DNA from 2 places in the Streptomyces sp. NPDC043427 genome. Region 1 is predicted to be linked to the other one. Evidence: riboswitches for the same ligand, from Rfam matches in the RefSeq annotation. Region 1 holds a riboswitch; the other holds the start of a gene.

Region 1 (9,289 bases):
GGAACTCGGCCCCGCCCACCGTCGTGGGCAGCCCCTTCAACGCGGCCAACTCCCCCGTCGTGCGGGCGGAGAGGGCGACCATGACGCGCTCGTCCAACTCCTCGGGGCTCAGCCGGCCGGCCGCCGCGGCCACGCTCAGCGCGTCCACCACCCGGTTCCGGTTCCCGTCCGCGCGGCCCGCCGACCCCACGTCCGCGATTCCCGGCCACCGGCCCTATCGTGACCGGCATGCAGTCCTACACAATCGGCCAGGCGGCGCGGCTGCTCGGCGTGAGCCCCGACACCGCGCGCCGCTGGGCGGACGCCGGCCGGGTGGCGACCCACCGCGACGAGACCGGGCGACGCCTCATCGACGGCAAGGATCTCGCCGCCTTCTCCGTCGAACTCGCCAAGGCCGGCAGCACCGAGGAGGGCACCTCGTACACCTCGGCCCGCAACGCCTTCCCCGGGATCGTCACCGCGATCAAGCTCGGCGACGTCGCCGCCCAGGTGGAGATCCAGGCAGGCCCGCACCGCCTGGTCTCCCTGCTGACCCGTGAGGCCGTGGAGGACCTTGGTCTGGAGGTGGGCATGGAGGCCACCGCCCGCGTGAAGTCGACGAACGTACACATCGACCGCACCTGAACGGGCCCAGGAGCACCACCGGCGCCTTGACAGGCAAGGCGCCGCAGACTCATACATACCCGGCATAACGTATCCAGGGCCCTACGTTGATGCCCATGACCATGAGCATCCGCAACCAGCTGCCCGGCACCGTCACCGCTATCGCCCCCGGCGAGGTGATGGCCACCGTCGGCGTACGTCTCACCGGCGGCCAGCCCCTCACCGCGGCGATCACCCTGGAAGCCGTGACGGAACTCGGCCTCGCCCCTGGCTCCGCCGTCCACGCCCTGGTGAAGTCGACGGAGGTCGCCCTCGCGACCGGCCCGGTCGAAGGCCTGTCCATCCGTAACCGGTTTCCCGGCACGGTCACCGACATCGCCACCGGCGGCGCGATGGCCTCGGTGAAGCTGTCCATCGACGGGGGTGCGCTGACCGCCGTCATCACGGGGGACGCCGCCACGGACCTCGCCCTCGCCCCCGGCTCCTCCGTGGTCGCCCTGATCAAGTCGACCGAGGTCTCCCTCGCCACGGCCTGAAACGCCGAGGGCTCCCCGCCGGTCCCGGAAGCCCGGAACCGGAACGGGGAGCCCTCGGACCCTCGCTCAGTCCTCGTACGCGTCCAGCGGCGGGCACGAGCAGACCAGGTTCCTGTCGCCGAACGCCTGGTCGATGCGGCGCACCGGCGGCCAGTACTTGTCGGCCACCGAGACCCCGGCCGGGAACACGGCGTCCTCACGGCTGTACGCGTGCGCCCACTCCCCGCCGAGCGCGGCGGCGGTGTGCGGGGCGCCCCGCAGCGGGTTGTCGTCCGCGGGCCACTCGCCCGAACCGACCTTCTCGATCTCCGCGCGAATCGCGATCATCGCCTCGCAGAATCGGTCCAGCTCGGTCAGGTCCTCGGACTCGGTCGGCTCGATCATCAGCGTGCCGGCCACGGGGAAGGACATCGTCGGCGCGTGGAACCCGTAGTCGATGAGCCGCTTGGCGACGTCGTCGACGCTCACGCCGGTGGCCTTGGTCAGCGGCCGCAGGTCGATGATGCACTCGTGCGCCACGAGCCCGCCGGGCCCGGTGTACAGCACGGGGTAGTGCGGTTCGAGCCGCTTGGCGATGTAGTTGGCGGAGAGCACGGCCACCTGCGTGGCCCGCTTCAGCCCCTCGTCGCCCATGAGCCGCACGTACGCCCACGAGATCGGCAGAATCCCCGCGGACCCCCAGGGCGCCGCCGAGATCGGCCCCACGCCCGTCTCCGGCCCGGCGGCGGGCTGCAGCGGGTGGTTCGGCAGATACGGCGCCAGGTGCGACCGAACGGCCACCGGCCCCACGCCCGGGCCCCCGCCGCCGTGCGGGATGCAGAACGTCTTGTGCAGGTTCAGGTGCGAGACGTCACCGCCGAAGTGCCCCGGCTTGGCCAGCCCGACCAGCGCGTTGAGGTTGGCCCCGTCGACGTACACCTGACCGCCGGCCTCGTGCACCTGCGCGCAGATGTCGGCGACGTGCTCCTCGAACACCCCGTGCGTCGAGGGGTACGTGATCATCAGCACCGCCAGCTCGTCACGGTGCTGCTCGATCTTCGCCCGCAGGTCCTCGACGTCGATCTCACCGTCCTCCGCGGTCTTCACGACGACGACCTTCATGCCCGCCATCACGGCACTCGCGGCGTTGGTGCCGTGCGCGGACGACGGAATGAGGCACACCGTCCGCTGCTCGTCACCGCCCGCCCGGTGGTATCCGCGTACGGCGAGCAGCCCGGCGAGTTCCCCCTGCGACCCGGCGTTGGGCTGGAGGGAGACGTTGTCGTACCCGGTGACCTCGGCGAGACGTTCCTCCAGCTCCCGGATGAGCGTGAGGTAGCCCTGCGCCTGCTCGGCGGGCGCGAAGGGGTGCAGCTGGCCGAACTCGGGCCAGGTGACCGGCTCCATCTCCGTCGTCGCGTTGAGCTTCATCGTGCAGGAGCCCAGCGGGATCATGCCGCGGTCGAGCGCGTAGTCCCGGTCGGCCAGCCTGCGCAGGTAGCGCAGCATGGCGGTCTCGGAGCGGTACTGGTGGAAGACCGGGTGGGTCAGGAACTCGTCGGTGCGCAGCAGCGCCTGCGGCAGCGAGTCCTCGGTGGCCGCGTCCAGGGCCTCGATGTCGCCGTCGACCCCGAAGGCAGCCCAGACAGCACCGACCTGGGCCCGCGCGGTGGTCTCGTCACAGGCGATCGATACGTGGTCGGCGTCGACGAGGCGCAGGTTCACCCCCTGCTCCCGGGCAGCGGCGACGACCTCGGCGGCCTTCGAGGGCACCCGCACGGTCAGGGTGTCGAAGTAGGCGCCGTGCACGACCTCCGCCCCGCCCGCCGAGAGGCCGGCGGCGAGGACGGTGGCGTACCGGTGGGTCCGTCGCGCGATCGCCTTGAGCCCCTCGGGGCCGTGGTACACGGCGTACATCCCGGCCATGACGGCGAGCAGCACCTGCGCGGTGCAGATGTTGCTGGTCGCCTTCTCCCGGCGGATGTGCTGCTCACGCGTCTGCAGCGCGAGGCGGTAGGCCTTGTTCCCGTCGGCGTCCACGGAGACGCCCACCAGCCGCCCGGGCAGGCTGCGCGCGAACTTCTCGTGCACTGCCATGTATCCGGCGTGCGGCCCGCCGAACCCCATCGGCACACCGAACCGCTGGGTCGTCCCGACCGCGATGTCGGCTCCCAGCTCCCCGGGCGACCTGAGCAGCGTCAGCGCGAGCAGATCGGCGGCGACGGTGACGAGCGCGCCCAGCGCGTGCGCCTGCTCGATGACCGGCTTGATGTCGCGTACGGCGCCGGAGGCACCCGGGTACTGGATCAGCACGCCGTTGATCTCCCGCCCGGCGATCTCGGCCGGAATCCCCTCGCTGAGGTCGGCGACCACGACCTCCACACCCGTCGGCTCGGCGCGCGTCTCGATCACGGCGATCGTCTGCGGCAGTGCGTCCGCGTCGACCAGGAAGAGGCCCTTCTTGTTCTTGCCCATGCGCCGGGAGAGCGCCATGGCCTCGGCGGCGGCTGTGCCCTCGTCGAGCAGTGAGGCGCCGGAGGTCGGCAGCCCCGTCAGGTCGGCGACCATGGTCTGGAAGTTCAGCAGGGCTTCGAGGCGCCCCTGCGAGATCTCGGGCTGGTAGGGCGTGTAGGCGGTGTACCAGGCAGGATTCTCCATCACGTTCCGCAGGATGACGGGCGGAGTGAAGGTGCCGTGGTAGCCGAGCCCGATCATGGAGTCGAGCACCTGGTTGCGATCCGCCAGGGACCGCAGCTCGGCCAGCACCTCGGCCTCGGTGCGTGCGCCCGGCAGGTCCAGCGCGTCGGCGTTCTTGATCACATCCGGGACCGCGGCGGCGGTGAGCTCGTCCAGGGAGCCATAGCCGACCTGCGCGAGCATCTTGGCCCGGGCCTCATGGTCGGGGCCGATGTGGCGCTGTTCGAAGGGGATCCCCTTCTCGAGCTCGGAGAGCGGAATGCGGTGGACGGTCATTGCGGAGGCCTCCTGGTCTGACACGACCTTCGAGGGGCACCACTGCACGGGTACCCGGACGGCCTCCCCCTCTGTCATCTCAACCTGAGAGCTTCACCGGATCGCCCGAAGGCCTCCGGCTTTCACCGTCGGTGAGAGCGGAAACCGTCGACGACATCCGCCCTGCTTTCCAGAGTGACCTCGTCCGTGCGGTACGTGGGCCTGAGAGATTCCGGGGAGGATTTGCTCCTTCGGCGCCTCCGATGATGTCTGGAGGACTCTCCCGCACGGGGTCAGCAGCCGTTGTCAGCCTACCAGCGAGGTCTCCGCACTGGCCTTCGAGTGGCCACCTTCCAAAATGTGCTCTTTTGTGGTGCTTACGGATGAGTTGCGAGCAAGTGGAGGGCCCGTGCAGACCGACATCGATCCGCGCAACCTGATCGGCCGCAAGGCGTTCGACCGCAACGGCACCAAGATCGGAACGATCGACGAGGTCTACCTCGACGACGCGACCGGCGTGCCCGAGTGGGCGGCCATACGGACCGGCCTCTTCTCCCGGGACGCCTTCGTCCCCCTCGAGCCCAGCGAACTCATCGAGGGCACCCTGCACGTCCCCTTCGACCGCGCCCTCATCAAGGACGCCCCCGACTTCGGCGTGGGCCGCCACCTCTCCCCCGAACAAGAACTCCAGCTCTACCACCACTACGGACTCGACCTGGCCCCACCTCCCCCCCTCCCGGACCACAATTTCGGCAAGGTCGCAGGCCCAGACGAGCCCTGACCCTCAGCACCGGCCCCTCGGGCGAACGGTCGACGCAGTCCACGCTGCGGGCAGTCGTACAGCCCAGGTGGCGTAGCTGCGGGCAGTCATATAGCTCAGGTGCCGTAGCTGCGGGCAGCCGCACTCCCAGGCGCCACAGCTGCGGGCAGTCGTACAGCTCAGGTGCAGCTGCGGTCAGCCGCACAGCCCAGGCGCGTAGATGCGGGCAGTCGTGCCGCTGGGGCGGCACGGGTGGGCGCAGCGGCACCCCGTCAGCGCCCGGCCGTGCGACCCACCCCCGGCCGGCCCGACGAACCCGCACCTGCCTCACCCACGTCCACAGAACCCCCGCCCACCCCACCACCAGGCCCAGACCCCCCAAATCTTCGCCGCGTAACCAACGGCACCGGCTCGACCCCCTCCAACTCGGGATCGTCAACCCGAAACGTCCGCACCCGCCCCGGCTCGGACCCAGGCGTCTCGAACCGCACGGTCACCCGCCCCACCCCGCTCCCCTGCACCCACCCGAGCCCGTACACGGCATGCCGTACATCGTGCCCCGGATGCCACCGCCGCTCAGCGGGCTCAGACTCCCCCACCACAACCTCCCCGCGCGCCTCTTCCTCCGGCTCCTCGACACCCTCCCCCGCCGCCTGGGCGAACAGATCCTCCTGCGTGTAGTCCGCGAGCCCACTGACTCCCACCCCCAACAACCGCACCCCACCGGTCGTGTCCACGGAGTCCAGCAGCCGACCCGCCGCCTCCCGCACCACCGCCGGATCATCCGTGGGCCCCCGCAACGTCTCCGACCGCGTCAACGTCGAGAAGTCGTACCGCCGCACCTTCAGCACGATCGTCCGCCCCGACAACCCCGCCGCCCGCAACCTCCGCACACACCGATCCGCCAGCCGCCGCACCTCCATCCCCACCCGCACCCGATCGTGGATGTCCACGTCATACGTGTCCTCCACAGACACCGACTTCGCCTCCCGCTCCGCCACCACGGGCCGCTCGTCGTGTGCCAGCGCCATCGCGTACAGAGCGTGCCCGTGCGCCTTCCCGAGCAGCCGCACGAGCTCGTCCTCCCCGGCCTCGGCGATCTCGTCGACCGTGGTGATCCCGGCCCGCCGCAAGTGATCACCCGTCGCCGGCCCCACCCCCGGCAGGGTCCGCACCGACAGCGGCCCGAGCAACGCCCGCTCGCTCCCCGGCTCGATCAGCACCAGCCCATCCGGCTTGGCCTGCTCGGACGCGATCTTTGCGAGCATCTTGGAGGCCGCCAGCCCCACCGACCCCGTGAGCCCCGTGAAGTCACGTATGTCGGTGCGCAGCCTCGCCCCCACCAGCCGCGCGGACTCCTCGTCCCAGGCCGCTCCCCCGGCCTCCAGATCCACGAACGCCTCGTCCAGGCTCAGCGGCTCCACGAGCGGCGACAACGCTCGCAGCAGCTCCATCACCTGCTCGCTGATCGACCGGTAGAACTGGAACCGCGGCACGAGATACGCGGCGTTCGGAGCGAGCCGGCGCGCCTGGGCCATGGGCATCGCCGAGTGCACCCCGAAAAGCCGTGCCTCGTACGAGGCGGTCGCCACCACCCCGCGCGGCCCGAGCCCACCCACGATCACGGCCTTCCCGCGCAGACTCGGCTTGGCCGCCTGCTCCGCCGAGGCGTAGAAGGCATCCATGTCGAGGTGCAGGATCGTGGGCGCGGTTCTCACATCTCCGATGCTGCCCTACGCCACTGACAATGCCCTCCCGGCGCCGCCCCTCAGCCGCCTGCCTGCGCTCTCAGACCGCCCGGTTACGCCGCCGTGCCAGCTCGTCCGCCGGATTGTGCCCGACGAGGGTCTCCCCCGTGTCGATCCGCTCCCCGTGCAGCTGCGACAGCGCGCTCTCGACGTCCCGCCACACCACACCCACGGCGATACCGAAGATGCCCTGTCCGCCCTGGAGGAGCGCGTGCACCTCGTCGGGTGACGTGCACTCGTAGACCGTGGCGCCGTCACTCATCAACGTCATCCGCTCCAGATCGCGGAACCCGCGCTCGCGCAGGTGCTGCACGGCGGTACGGATGTTCTGCAGCGACACCCCGGTGTCGAGGAACCGCTTGACGATCTTCAGGACGACGACGTCCCGGAAGCTGTACAGCCGCTGCGTCCCGGAGCCGTAGGCGGGCCGTACGCTCGGCTCGACGAGCCCCGTGCGTGCCCAGTAGTCGAGTTGCCGATACGTGATGCCGGCGGCCGCGCAGGCCGTCGGTCCGCGGTAGCCGATCTCCTCGGTCTCCATGGACGCCGCCCCTCCGCCGCTCGGCACGGCCGCCGGTCGCTGCGGTGCGTGGTCGGCCGCGCTGCCGGGGTGGGGGTACCCCCTGCTCGAGCGGAGCCGAGAGCTTGGGGGAGGGTACGGACCGCTTCCCCCGGAACCGAGTCCGGGGGCACCCCCAGTCGTACCGTCGCCGCTGCTTCTCACGCCGACCTCCGTCCTTGACCTGCCTTCTCGACGGTAGGCAGTCACCAGGGGTGCGTCAACGATCGCCACACTCGGCACGCCGAGTGATAATCACCCAAGGAGTGGTTTCCCGTGCCCCACCGCGGGGAAAGGCTAGCCGAATGCGCTGACGGGGAGCCGCAGGACGCACTCCGGCGCCACTGGCAAATACCGGTATTTCGGTACACGTCCCGCAGGGCGGCCCGTGAGGCACGCATCACCGAGGCGAGGCCCCGCGGACACGGGGCCGTTCCGGCCGCACCGGAGCCCGCTACTGGCTGCTGGTGCCGAAGTCCTCGGGCGAGATCTGGTCGAGGAACTCGCGGAACTTCTCCACCTCGTCCTCCTGCTCGTCCGGAATCGCGATGCCCGCATCGTCGAGCACCGTGTCACTGCCGTAGATCGGCGTCCCGGTGCGCAGTGCGAGCGCTATGGCATCCGACGGGCGGGCGCTCACCTCGACCCCGCTGGCAAAGACCAGCTCCGCGTAGAAGACGCCTTCACGAAGGTCCGTGATGCGCACTTCGGTGAGCTCCTGGCCGACGGCCTCCAGCACGTCCTTGAACAGGTCGTGGGTCAGCGGTCGCGCGGGGGCCATGCCCTGCTGGGCGAAGGCGATGGCCGTCGCCTCCCCCGGCCCGATCCAGATGGGGAGGTAGCGGTCGCCTCCCACTTCACGCAGGAGCACGATCGGTTGGTTGGAGGGCATTTCGACCCGGACACCTACGACATCGAGCTCGTTCACACAGCAACCCTAGGCCGTGCCCGGGACGTTTGGGTAGTCGGGCCGGGAACCGGCGGCCGATCAGGCCACCCCTGACCCTCCCACACGGGCCGGCGAACGGCCCGCTCAGGGCAGCCGCACCCCGAGGGCCGTCTGCACCAGCGCGGCGTGCAGCTTCACCGTGAGCCCCGCCAGCTCCTTCGTACGTGCCTCGGCATGGGCCCTGGTCTGCGGATTGCGGTGCCGCTTCAGCGGAGCCACCACCTGGTCCACCAGTCCCGCCTCACGGTCGGCGGCGGCCTTCATCATCCGCAGATGCCGCGGTTCGATCCCGAACCGCCCCAGCTCGAGCACGAGCGAGGCCACGGTGACCGTTTCGGCGTCGTACACCCCGCCCTCCAGCGGTGTGACGAGTCCGTACGACTCCCACTCGGCGAGTTCCCGCTCGTCGATCCCGGCGGCAGCGAGCAGCTCGGCCTTCCCGATCCGGGCTGCGGTGGGCCCCTCCGGCACCTCGGCCCCGGTCTCACCGTCCCGCTGACGGCCGAGCGCGGGCAGCTGTACGACTTCTCCCCGCTCCATGGCGTCCAGATACTCACGGATGACCTTGAGCGGCAGATAGTGGTCCCGCTGCATCCTCAGGACGTGACCGAGGCGCTCGACGTCCTCGGCGCTGAACTTGCGATACCCCGAGGGGGTCCGCTGCGGCTCGATGAGCCCCTCCGACTCCAGAAAACGGATCTTGGAGATGGTGACTTCGGGAAACTCGTCGCGCAGCAGGTTCAGCACCGTGCCGATGCTCATCAGTCCACTGCCCGCGGCGGCGGCGCCGTGCCCGGCGCCGCCCCTCGGTGTATGAAGCATGGACCTTCCCTGGGGTCCCCCCGGATGAAGTCCGGAGGAGGGTCAGTAGCCCCGCTGGCTCGCGTGGAAGACCAGCCGGTACTTGCCGATCTGCACCTCGTCGCCGTTCGACAGAGCGACCTGGTCGATCCGCTCGCGGTTGACGTACGTACCGTTCAGACTGCCCACGTCGGCCACCGTGAACGAGCCGTCCGGGCTGCGCCGGAACTCCACGTGGCGGCGCGAGACCGTCACGTCGTCCAGGAAGATGTCACTCTGGGGATGACGCCCGGCCGTGGTCAGGTCGCCGTCCAGGAGGAAGCGGCTGCCCGAGTTCGGACCGCGACGCACGACCAGCAGCGCGGAACCCAGCGGCAGCGCGTCCACGGCCGCCTGCGCCTC
Region 2 (9,289 bases), on a different contig from region 1:
CGCCAGTTGATGAACTTCTCGAAGACGAAGGGCAGGTAGTAACCGCCCTCCATCACCTTGTGGTTGATCTCCGTGGCGATCTTGGCCTTGCCGGAGTCGTCCAGCGTGTTGACGTACTGGTCGAACAGGCCGTCGATCGTCTTGTCCTTGATGAGCGCGAAGTTGTTGTTGGCGCTCTCAAGGATGTACTTGCTGTTCCACAGCGGCAGACCGAAGCCCTGGACGGACGGGAAGTCCGGGCCCCAGCCCATGATGATGATGCCGTAGCCCTTCTTCTTCACGTTCGAGGGGCTGCCGATGACGCTGGAGCTCTGCGAGCCGTCGTACTGGTCGATGTCGACGGTGACGCCGATCTTCTTCAGCGACGCCTGCAGGGACTGGGCGGTGGCCACCTCGACCGGCTTGTTGTTGCGGACGGCGATGGTGGTCTTGAAGCCGCTCGGCTTGCCGCAGGCCTTCAGCTCTTCCTTGGCCTTGGCGACGTTGCCGTTCTTGTTGGCGCCGTTGAGCTCGAACGGGTCGTACTTCTGGCCCTCGGCGCCCGCGACGGACGGCGGGAGCATGTTCGTGCCGATGTCACCACCGGCGACGGGGCCACCGCGCGCGGTCTGCAGCGACACGTGGTCGGCGCCGTAGATGACGGCGTTGCGGCAGTGGATGTTGTCGAACGGCTTCACGCTCTGCGGGAAGGTCGCGTAACGGATGTAGCCGGAGACCGGGTTGTCCAGGTTGGCCTTGTGCTGCTTCAGGGCGATGGTGCGGCCCTGCGGCGACATGCCGGTCTGGTTGAGGTCGAGGTCCAGGTCACCGCTGATCAGGCGCTGGTCCAGGTCGTTGGCGTTGGTGAAGAACTTGACCGTGATCTTGTCCGGGTACGCCTTGCGGATCGGGTCCGAGGCCTGCTTCCAGCCCTCGTTGCGGACCAGCGTGAGGTCCTTGCCCGGGTTGTACGACTGGAACTTGTACGGGCCGGAGGAGAACGGCTTCAGTTGGTACTTGGACTTGGTGTCCATGTCCTGGCGGACCGGAGAGGCCGAGATCAGGCCCAGCATCTCCTCGAAGTCCGAGTTGGCCTTCGGGAGCTTGAAGACGATGGTCTTGTCGTCCGGCGTCTCGATGGCCTTCAGACCGAGCTTGTCCTTCGAGGTGTCCTTGTACGGGCCCTTGTACTCGCCCTTGGGGTCGAGGACTTCCTTGAGGTAGGTCGGGCCGCCGGACAGCACGTCCTGCGCCCAGACACGCTCGATGCCGTACTTGATGTCCTTGGAGGTGATCGGCTTGCCGTCCTCCCACGTGATGCCGTCACGCAGGGTGTACGTGTAGGTCTTGCCGTCGTCGGTGATCTTGGCGAGACCGGTGGCGAGGTCCGGGGTCAGCTCCGCGCCGGCCTTGCCGGGCTCCGTCTTGTTCGTGACGAGCTGGCGGCTGTAGTAGCGCGCGAAGTTCCACATCATGCCGTAGTAACCACGCGTGGTGTCCCACGAGTCGGCGTCCTGGGCGGCGCCGAACTTCAGCTCGCCGCCCTTCTTCGCCGCGGACGCCTGGGCGACCTTGTTGTTGGCGGCGTCGAAGCCGGCCGCGCCGTTCTTCGAGCCGCCGTCGCCGTCGTCGTCTCCGCCGCCGCACGCCGCCGTGGTCAGCAGCGCCGCGACCACGGCGGCAGCGGCCATGGCCTGCTTGCGCCGCCCTGAGGTGCGTTGGGTAGTCACGATCTCGGATCCTCCGGATTTGATGAGAGACCCCGTAGTCGGTGCCACGGGACGCTTGGGGTACGGCAGTTCAGCGGGAACCCTTCGGGTCCAGCGCGTCACGCACGCCGTCGCCGAAGAGGTTGAAGGCAAGGACGGTGATGAAGATCGCCACACCGGGGACCACCATGTACATGGGGTCCGAGTCGTAGTAGTCGATGGCGCTCGAGAGCATCTGGCCCCAGGAGGCCGTGGGCGGCTTGACGCCCACGCCCAGGAAGCTGAGGGCCGCCTCGGTGAGGATGTTGGTGGGGATCATCATCGTCGTGTACACGATGATGGGCGCGACGAGGTTGGGCAGCAGTTCCTTGAACAGGATGTACAGCCGCCCGGCGCCCAGCGATCGGGCGGCCTCGACGTACTCGCGCTCACGCAGCGAGAGCGTCTGGCCGCGCACCACGCGTCCGATGTAGGGCCACCCGAAGAAGCCGATGACCAGGATCATCACGAAGATGCGCACGCCCGTGCCGGTCAGTCCCAGCATCTGGTTCGGCATGACGGAGACCAGCGCGATGATGAACAGCAGCTGCGGGAAGGCCAGCAGGCCGTCCATGACGCGGCTGATGAGGGAGTCGACCCAGCCGCCGAAGAAGCCGGCGAGGATGCCCAGGACGGTGCCGAGGATCACGGCGACCACCGCGGACAGGAAGCCGACGAGCAGTGAGATCCGGGCTCCGTAGAGGATGCGGGCGAAGATGTCGCGGCCGTTGACCGGCTCGACGCCCAGCAGGTGGTCGCCACTGATGCCGCCCAGCGACCCCGTGGGGGTGCCGAACAGCGGGTCGATCAGCTTCTCGTGATACTCATTCGGGTCCTGCCCGAGCAGACCGGTGATCACCGGTGCGAGCAGCGCTATCGCGATGAGCACGAGCACCACGACGCCGCCCGTCAGGGCGAGCTTGTCCCGCTTCAGGCGCTCCCAGGCGATCCGGCCCAGGGAGCGACCCTGTACGGCCTTCGCGCCGACGCCGCCAACTGCCGCTTCCTCGGCCGCGCTCGGGGCCGCTTCCGCGGTCGGCTCGTGCAATGGTGCCGTCATCTGGCAGGGACCCCTCTCAACCGGCGGTTGGCCGGCCCGCACTTGCCGCTGTGGCGGCATTGACTCAGTCCGTCGTACACAGGGGCGAACCACCCCTGGTGCGGGAGTCTTCAACGCTTTGGCGATCTGTTGCCAGACTTGAGGGTGAAAGGATGCGTAAACGTGATGCTGTCTGGGGGGTTCCGTTATCCGGACAGCAGGTAACGGCGGCCGGACGGGGATGAATTAGGACAGACGGGACCACAACGCGGCTTTCCGGCTTCATCTACGCGCGAAGATGAAGCTCCGCTCCCGTTTCGGCGATGCCGGAGCACCGCCGACGCTCAGTATCTTCCGGCCGCCGGCGGATACCCGTACCCGCCCGCCGGGGCCGGCGCGGGGGCCGCGTGGGCCTCGCGGTCGTAGAAGGGGCGCGCCTGGCCGCGCAGCCACATCACCACCGGGTCGTACTCGTCGGTCATGGCGACCGTCGACACCGGCAGCCCGTCCGGCACCGCCCCTATCGACTGCTGCATCATCGCCCGCACCGAGTCGACGGCGGTCGGCGAGGTCTCGTACACGTCGAGACCGATGGCGAGATACGGCGCTCCGAGCGCCGGTTGGACCCAGGCGCGGCGCAACGAGCGGACGGCCGGGGTGCGGTGGGCGTTCTGCGCGAGGAGTGCGTAGAACTGCGGGATCTCGATGCCGGGTTCGGACAGCCGCAGGGGTCCGGCCGGCTGGCGGTCCAGGCCGGTCGCGATCCGCCGCAGGTCGAGCCAGGGGATGCCGACGCCGCCGCCCGGGGCGTGCGGGTTCAGCCAGAGGCCGTAGTGGTCCGGGTAGAGCGTGCGGGCCACGTCCAGGCCGTCGACCACCTCGTACGACCGGTTCCAGCCGCTCGCGGAGAGTTCCTGGGCGGAGGTGACGCAGGGGGCGTAGCCGTGGCCGTCGACCTCCATGTTCCCGTACTGGGCGTCGGGGGAGCCGGCCTGGCCGTGCCACAGCAGCATCCAGACCTGGCCGGAGGAGGGGGTGGCGAGCGCGCGCAGGAGTGCCTCGTAGGCGTCGTAGCGCCCGGGCGTCACCTGGCGCAGCATGTGCTCGACCTGTCCGGTCGCGGCGGTGCCGCTCGCGCTCACCTTTACCGCCCTTCGTGAATTGAGTGGGCCTCGTTTATGCAACCAGCTTAGGCGCTCTGCCGGGTTGAGCCATTGAGGGCGCGGAGGGCTTGTTCTCCGTGCTTGGTGCGGGTCCGCTGTGGTTGATCGCGCCCACGCGGCGGAGCCGCACATCGATACGGCCCCGCGCCCCTCGGGCGCTGTCCCGGGCGGTGTTTCAGTAGTCCCGGATGTAGAAGGGGCGGACCTTCTCGCGCATCCACTCCGCCACCGGGTCGGCCTGGGCCACGTCCAGCAGGACCAGGTTGACCGGCCAGGGGGTCGGGGTCTGGCCCAGGGCTCGGCCGAGGGCGTCGAGGGGGAGGGCTCGGAGGTCGCCTTCGAGGTGGGAGAGTTCCACGCCTATGAACATGACCGGGTCGGCCGTTTCGATGGTGGCGAGGCAGCGGCGGGCGGTGAGGACGACGCCGGTGGCGGCGAACTCGGTGGAGGCGGCGGCGAGGAAGTCGACCGGGTCGTCCTGCCAGTCGGGCTCGAAGAGGCGGACGCGGCCGCCGCTCGTGGGGCCGTCCAGTGGGGTGCGGCCGGAGCGGCACAGCTCGGCGACGGCCGGCGGCGGCAGCGGGACGCCGACCAGGCCGTCCGGGTTGACCATGATGCCGACCTGCGGGGGCAGGCCCCGGGCGAACTCGACGGCCGGTGCGATCGTGAACGACATGTGGGAGCCGACGACCTGGCGGAACTGCTCCTCGGAGCTGAAGACGGGCACGTAGGCCTGGCCCTCGATCTCCAGGGTGGGCAGGTCCAGGGGGCCGCTGTGCGGGCCGCCGCCGTTGGGCAGCGGCACCCAGACGAAGCTACGCCCGAGGACCTCGACGATCCGGCCGCCGGCGCCCGGCACGCCGAGGGAGGCGGAGAGCACCTCCTCCAGTTCGTTGCCGGGCCAGCCGCCGTGCGAGTGGGGGTGTGCCTGTGCCGGGAAGTCCGCGGGAAAATCCGCCGGGAAGTCCATCTCTCTCAACCGTCTGCCGGGAACCACTGCTGTGGCGGAAAGGCTATCGGGTACCGGCCGACACGTTCCCCGCCGTGCTCAGCCCGTGACCCGACTCGGTCCGCGGGCCCGGCTCAGCCGGTGAAGCCGATGCGGCGCAGGGAGTCCGCCGCGGCCCGGTCGACCAGCACCGCCGAGCCGCAGCCCTGGGGCAGCTCGCCGCGCTCCACGGAGCGCAGCAGGTGGCCGGCGGCCGTGCGGTGGCGCAGGAACGCGTACCGGGAGACGCCCCGGCCGCGTTCGCGCTGGCCGGCCAGGGCTGTGTCCGGGGTGACGTCGAGGAGGAGCAGGTGCAGGGTGCCACCCCGGCGGCGGGCCTCGCGGGCCAGCCAGCGGCGCACCCAGGCCTGCGTACCGCAGTCGTGCACGACGACGCCGGCTCCGGAGCGCAGGGCGCGGCGCAGTCCGGCGTAATGGGCGAGACGGACGAGGGGGCGGTAGACGGCGTAGGGCAGCAGGCGGGGCATGCGGGCGTCCCAGCGGTCGCGGGTGTCCTGGGAGTCGATGCCGGCGTCCTTCACCGTGCGCCGCATCAGGGTGGACTTGCCGCTGCCGGGCAGACCGGTGACCACGACCAGGTCGCGGGGGCCGAAGAGCAGTGCGTGGGGGCTGCGACCCGCGCGCTCGCGCAGATCGCGGACGACGGGCTGCGGGCCGCACGCCCCCCGGGCGGGGGCGGTCGGCTGTGCGGGCAGCGCGACGGCCGAGCCGGTCGCGTACGCGGTGGTCCTGTTCACCGTGATGGTCCTCCCCTGGGGTGGCTCACGAATAACCCTCCCCGCCGAGTGTAAAGAGAAGGTAATACGCGGTACCTCGCCATATCGTTCGCTTCCTGCCACAAGCCGGTTACAGATGCGGTCTGCCGCGCGGGGGTACGGGCGTGCAATGATGAGGCCGCCAACTGCATACCGGCCGTTTGAATCCGCGCGGGAGAGTTCCCAGCAGCAGTTGTCGCTGGGGCGCCGAAGGAGCAAGTCCCTCCCTTGAATCTCTCAGGCACCGTTACCGCGCGGGCGAGGCACATCTGAAAAGCGGGCCGCCCTCGCGGTGGTCCCACCCAAGGTGCAAGTCATGCCCCATGCGGTCATGGCGAACCTCTCAGGTTCCGATGACAGATGGGGAGGATCTTTCCTCGCCTGTCATGCCTTGGGAGACGACCGACCGATGAGCAGTACCGAACCCCGTCGTACCGCGCTGGATGCCGTGCATCGCGCGCTCGGCGCGACGATGACCGACTTCGCCGGCTGGGACATGCCCCTGCGCTACGGCTCCGAGCGCGACGAGCACCTCGCCGTGCGCACGAAGGCCGGGCTCTTCGACCTCTCGCACATGGGCGAGATCACCGTCACCGGCCCGCAGGCCGCCGACCTCCTCGACTACGCCCTGGTGGGCAACATCGGGAGCGTCAAGGTCGGCCGGGCCCGCTACACCATGATCTGCCGGCCCGACGGCGGCATCCTCGACGACCTGATCGTCTACCGGCTCGCCGAGACCGCGTACATGGTGGTCGCCAACGCCTCCAACGCCCAGGTGGTGCTGGACGCGCTCGTCGAGCGGTCCGGCTCCTTCGACGCCGAGGTGCGCGACGACCGGGACGCCTACGCGCTGATCGCCGTGCAGGGGCCGCAGTCCCCCGGGATTCTGAAGTCCCTCACCGACGCCGACCTCGACGGGCTGAAGTACTACGCGGGCCTGCCCGGCACGGTCGCCGGTGTCCCGGCCCTGATCGCGCGCACCGGCTACACCGGCGAGGACGGCTTCGAGCTGTTCGTGAAGCCGGAGCACGCCGTGGAGCTGTGGCAGGCGCTGACCAAGGCGGGCGAGGGCGCCGGTCTCGTGCCCTGCGGTCTGTCCTGCCGGGACACGCTGCGCCTGGAAGCGGGCATGCCGCTGTACGGGCACGAGCTGAGCACCTCCCTGACGCCCTTCGACGCGGGGCTCGGCCGGGTGGTGAAGTTCGAGAAGGAGGGCGACTTCGTGGGCCGCGAGGCGCTGTCCGCGGCGGCCTCCCGGGCTCAGGAGAACCCGCCGCGCGTCCTCGTCGGCCTGGTCGCCGAGGGCCGTCGCGTCCCGCGCGCCGGGTACACCGTCGTCGCGGGCGGCGAGGTGATCGGCGAGGTCACCTCCGGCGCCCCCTCCCCCACGCTGGGCAGGCCCATCGCCATGGCGTACGTCGACGCGGCGCACGCGGAACCGGGCGCGAAGGGCGTCGGCGTCGACATCCGGGGCACTCACGAGCCGTACGAGGTCGTGGCACTGCCCTTCTACAAGCGCCAGAAGTAGACACTGGTCGAGGTGCTGCGCCTCCAGGGCGTGACCCCGCGCACATTTCGCTGCTCACCAGCGGTTTCAGCAGTCACTCATTCACCAGCACTCCCCCGCGTACAGGAGAATTCAGGCCATGAGCAACCCCCAGCAGCTGCGCTACAGCAAGGAGCACGAGTGGCTGTCGGCCGCCGAGGACGGCGTCTCGACGGTCGGCATCACGGAGTTCGCGGCGAACGCGCTCGGTGACGTCGTCTACGCCCAGCTCCCGGACGTCGGCTCAACGGTCGCCGCGGGCGAGACCTGTGGCGAACTGGAGTCCACCAAGTCGGTCAGCGACCTGTACTCCCCCGTCTCCGGCGAGGTCACCGAGATCAACGAGGACGTGGTGAACGACCCGTCGCTGGTGAACTCGGCCCCCTTCGAGGGGGGCTGGCTGTTCAAGGTGCGGGTCACGGAGGAGCCCTCCGACCTGCTCACCGCCGACGAGTACGCCGCCCACTCCGCCGGCTGAGGAGCCGTAGTCGACATGTCTGTTCTGAACACGCCCCTGCACGAGCTCGACCCGGACGTGGCCGCCGCGGTCGACGCCGAGCTGAACCGCCAGCAGTCCACGCTCGAGATGATCGCCTCGGAGAACTTCGCTCCGCTCGCGGTCATGGAGGCGCAGGGCTCGGTCCTGACCAACAAGTACGCCGAGGGGTACCCGGGCCGCCGTTACTACGGCGGCTGTGAGCACGTCGACGTCGCCGAGCAGATCGCGATCGACCGGGTCAAGGAGCTGTTCGGCGCCGAGTACGCCAACGTGCAGCCGCACTCGGGCGCCTCAGCCAACCAGGCCGCCCTGTTCGCGCTGGCCCAGCCCGGCGACACGATCCTGGGCCTGGACCTGGCGCACGGCGGGCACCTGACCCACGGGATGCGGCTGAACTTCTCCGGCAAGCAGTTCAACGTGGTCGCCTACCACGTGGACGACGCCGGCCTGGTCGACATGGCCGAGGTCGAGCGGCTCGCCAAGGAGCACCGCCCGAAGGTGATCATCGCGGGCTGGTCGGCGTATCCGCGGCAGCTGGACTTCGCGGAGTTCCGCCGGATCGCCGACGAGGTCGAGGCGTACCTGTGGGTCGACATGGCGCACTTCGCCGGTCTGGTCGCGGCGGGGCTGCACCCGAACCCGGTCGAGTACGCGGACGTGGTGACCTCCACGACCCACAAGACGCTGGGCGGCCCGCGCGGCGGCATCATCCTGGCGAAGAAGGACTTCGCGAAGAAGCTGAACTCGTCCGTCTTCCCGGGCTTCCAGGGCGGTCCCCTGGAGCACGTGATCGCGGCGAAGGCGGTCTCCTTCAAGGTCGCCGCCTCGGAGGACTTCAAGGAGCGGCAGCGTCGTACGGTCGAGGGCGCGCGGATCCTCGCCGAGCGGCTGACGTCCGCCGACGCCCGGGAGGCCGGGGTCAACGTGCTCTCCGGCGGCACGGACGTGCACCTGATCCTGGTCGACCTGCGTGAGTCCGAGCTGGACGGGCAGCAGGCCGAGGACCGTCTCCACGAGGTCGGCATCACCGTCAACCGCAACGCGGTCCCGAACGACCCGCGTCCGCCGATGGTGACGTCGGGTCTGCGCATCGGTACGCCCGCCCTGGCGACGCGCGGCTTCTCGGCGGAGGACTTCGCCGAGGTCGCGGACGTCATCGCGGAGGCACTCAAGCCGTCGTACGACGTGGAGGGCCTGAAGAACCGGGTCAAGGCACTGGCGGACAAGCACCCGCTGTACCCCGGCCTGAACAAGTAAGTCCCCGGTGGGGCACTCGGCAAGGGTGCCTGGTGCCCCACCACCCCCGTATTGAGGAGTCACCCGTGGCCATCTCGGTCTTCGACCTGTTCTCGATCGGCATCGGCCCGTCCAGCTCCCACACGGTCGGCCCGATGCGCGCGGCGCGCATGTTCGCCCGCCGGCTGCGCAACGAGGGCCTGCTGGACTCCGTCGCCTCCGCACGCGCGGAGTTGTACGGCTCGCTGGGCGCCACCGGCCACGGCCACGGCACCCCGAAGGCGGTGCTGCTCGGCCTGGAGGGCGACTCGCCGC

The links. Region 1 has a riboswitch for glycine ahead of gcvP (aminomethyl-transferring glycine dehydrogenase). Riboswitches for the same ligand answer to the same signal wherever they lie in the genome.
Region 2: linked by a shared signal. The riboswitch ahead of gcvT (glycine cleavage system aminomethyltransferase GcvT) and the one ahead of gcvP (aminomethyl-transferring glycine dehydrogenase) in region 1 are both predicted to bind glycine.

Annotation. Positions count from the first base shown of each region.
Region 1 covers NZ_JBWKCC010000044.1:6,261-15,549, reverse strand. Annotated here, with positions in the region: gene AC067M_RS42505 (DUF1707 SHOCT-like domain-containing protein) at 1-190, opposite strand, end outside; gene AC067M_RS42500 (TOBE domain-containing protein) at 229-624, shown strand; gene AC067M_RS42495 (TOBE domain-containing protein) at 720-1,139, shown strand; gene gcvP (aminomethyl-transferring glycine dehydrogenase) at 1,206-4,091, opposite strand; glycine riboswitch at 4,271-4,366, opposite strand; gene AC067M_RS42485 (PRC-barrel domain-containing protein) at 4,480-4,851, shown strand; gene AC067M_RS42480 (DNA polymerase IV) at 5,103-6,548, opposite strand; gene AC067M_RS42475 (MerR family transcriptional regulator) at 6,619-7,302, opposite strand; gene AC067M_RS42470 (bifunctional nuclease family protein) at 7,592-8,065, opposite strand; gene ftsR (transcriptional regulator FtsR) at 8,171-8,908, opposite strand; gene AC067M_RS42460 (FHA domain-containing protein) at 8,951-9,289, opposite strand, start outside.
Region 2 covers NZ_JBWKCC010000012.1:54,017-63,305, forward strand. Annotated here, with positions in the region: gene AC067M_RS20715 (ABC transporter substrate-binding protein) at 1-1,709, opposite strand, end outside; gene AC067M_RS20720 (ABC transporter permease) at 1,780-2,787, opposite strand; gene AC067M_RS20725 (enhanced serine sensitivity protein SseB C-terminal domain-containing protein) at 3,111-3,908, opposite strand; gene AC067M_RS20730 (enhanced serine sensitivity protein SseB) at 4,105-4,899, opposite strand; gene AC067M_RS20735 (AAA family ATPase) at 5,013-5,681, opposite strand; glycine riboswitch at 5,856-5,956, shown strand; glycine riboswitch at 5,957-6,063, shown strand; gene gcvT (glycine cleavage system aminomethyltransferase GcvT) at 6,103-7,221, shown strand; gene gcvH (glycine cleavage system protein GcvH) at 7,340-7,717, shown strand; gene glyA (serine hydroxymethyltransferase) at 7,733-8,995, shown strand; gene AC067M_RS20755 (L-serine ammonia-lyase) at 9,061-9,289, shown strand, end outside.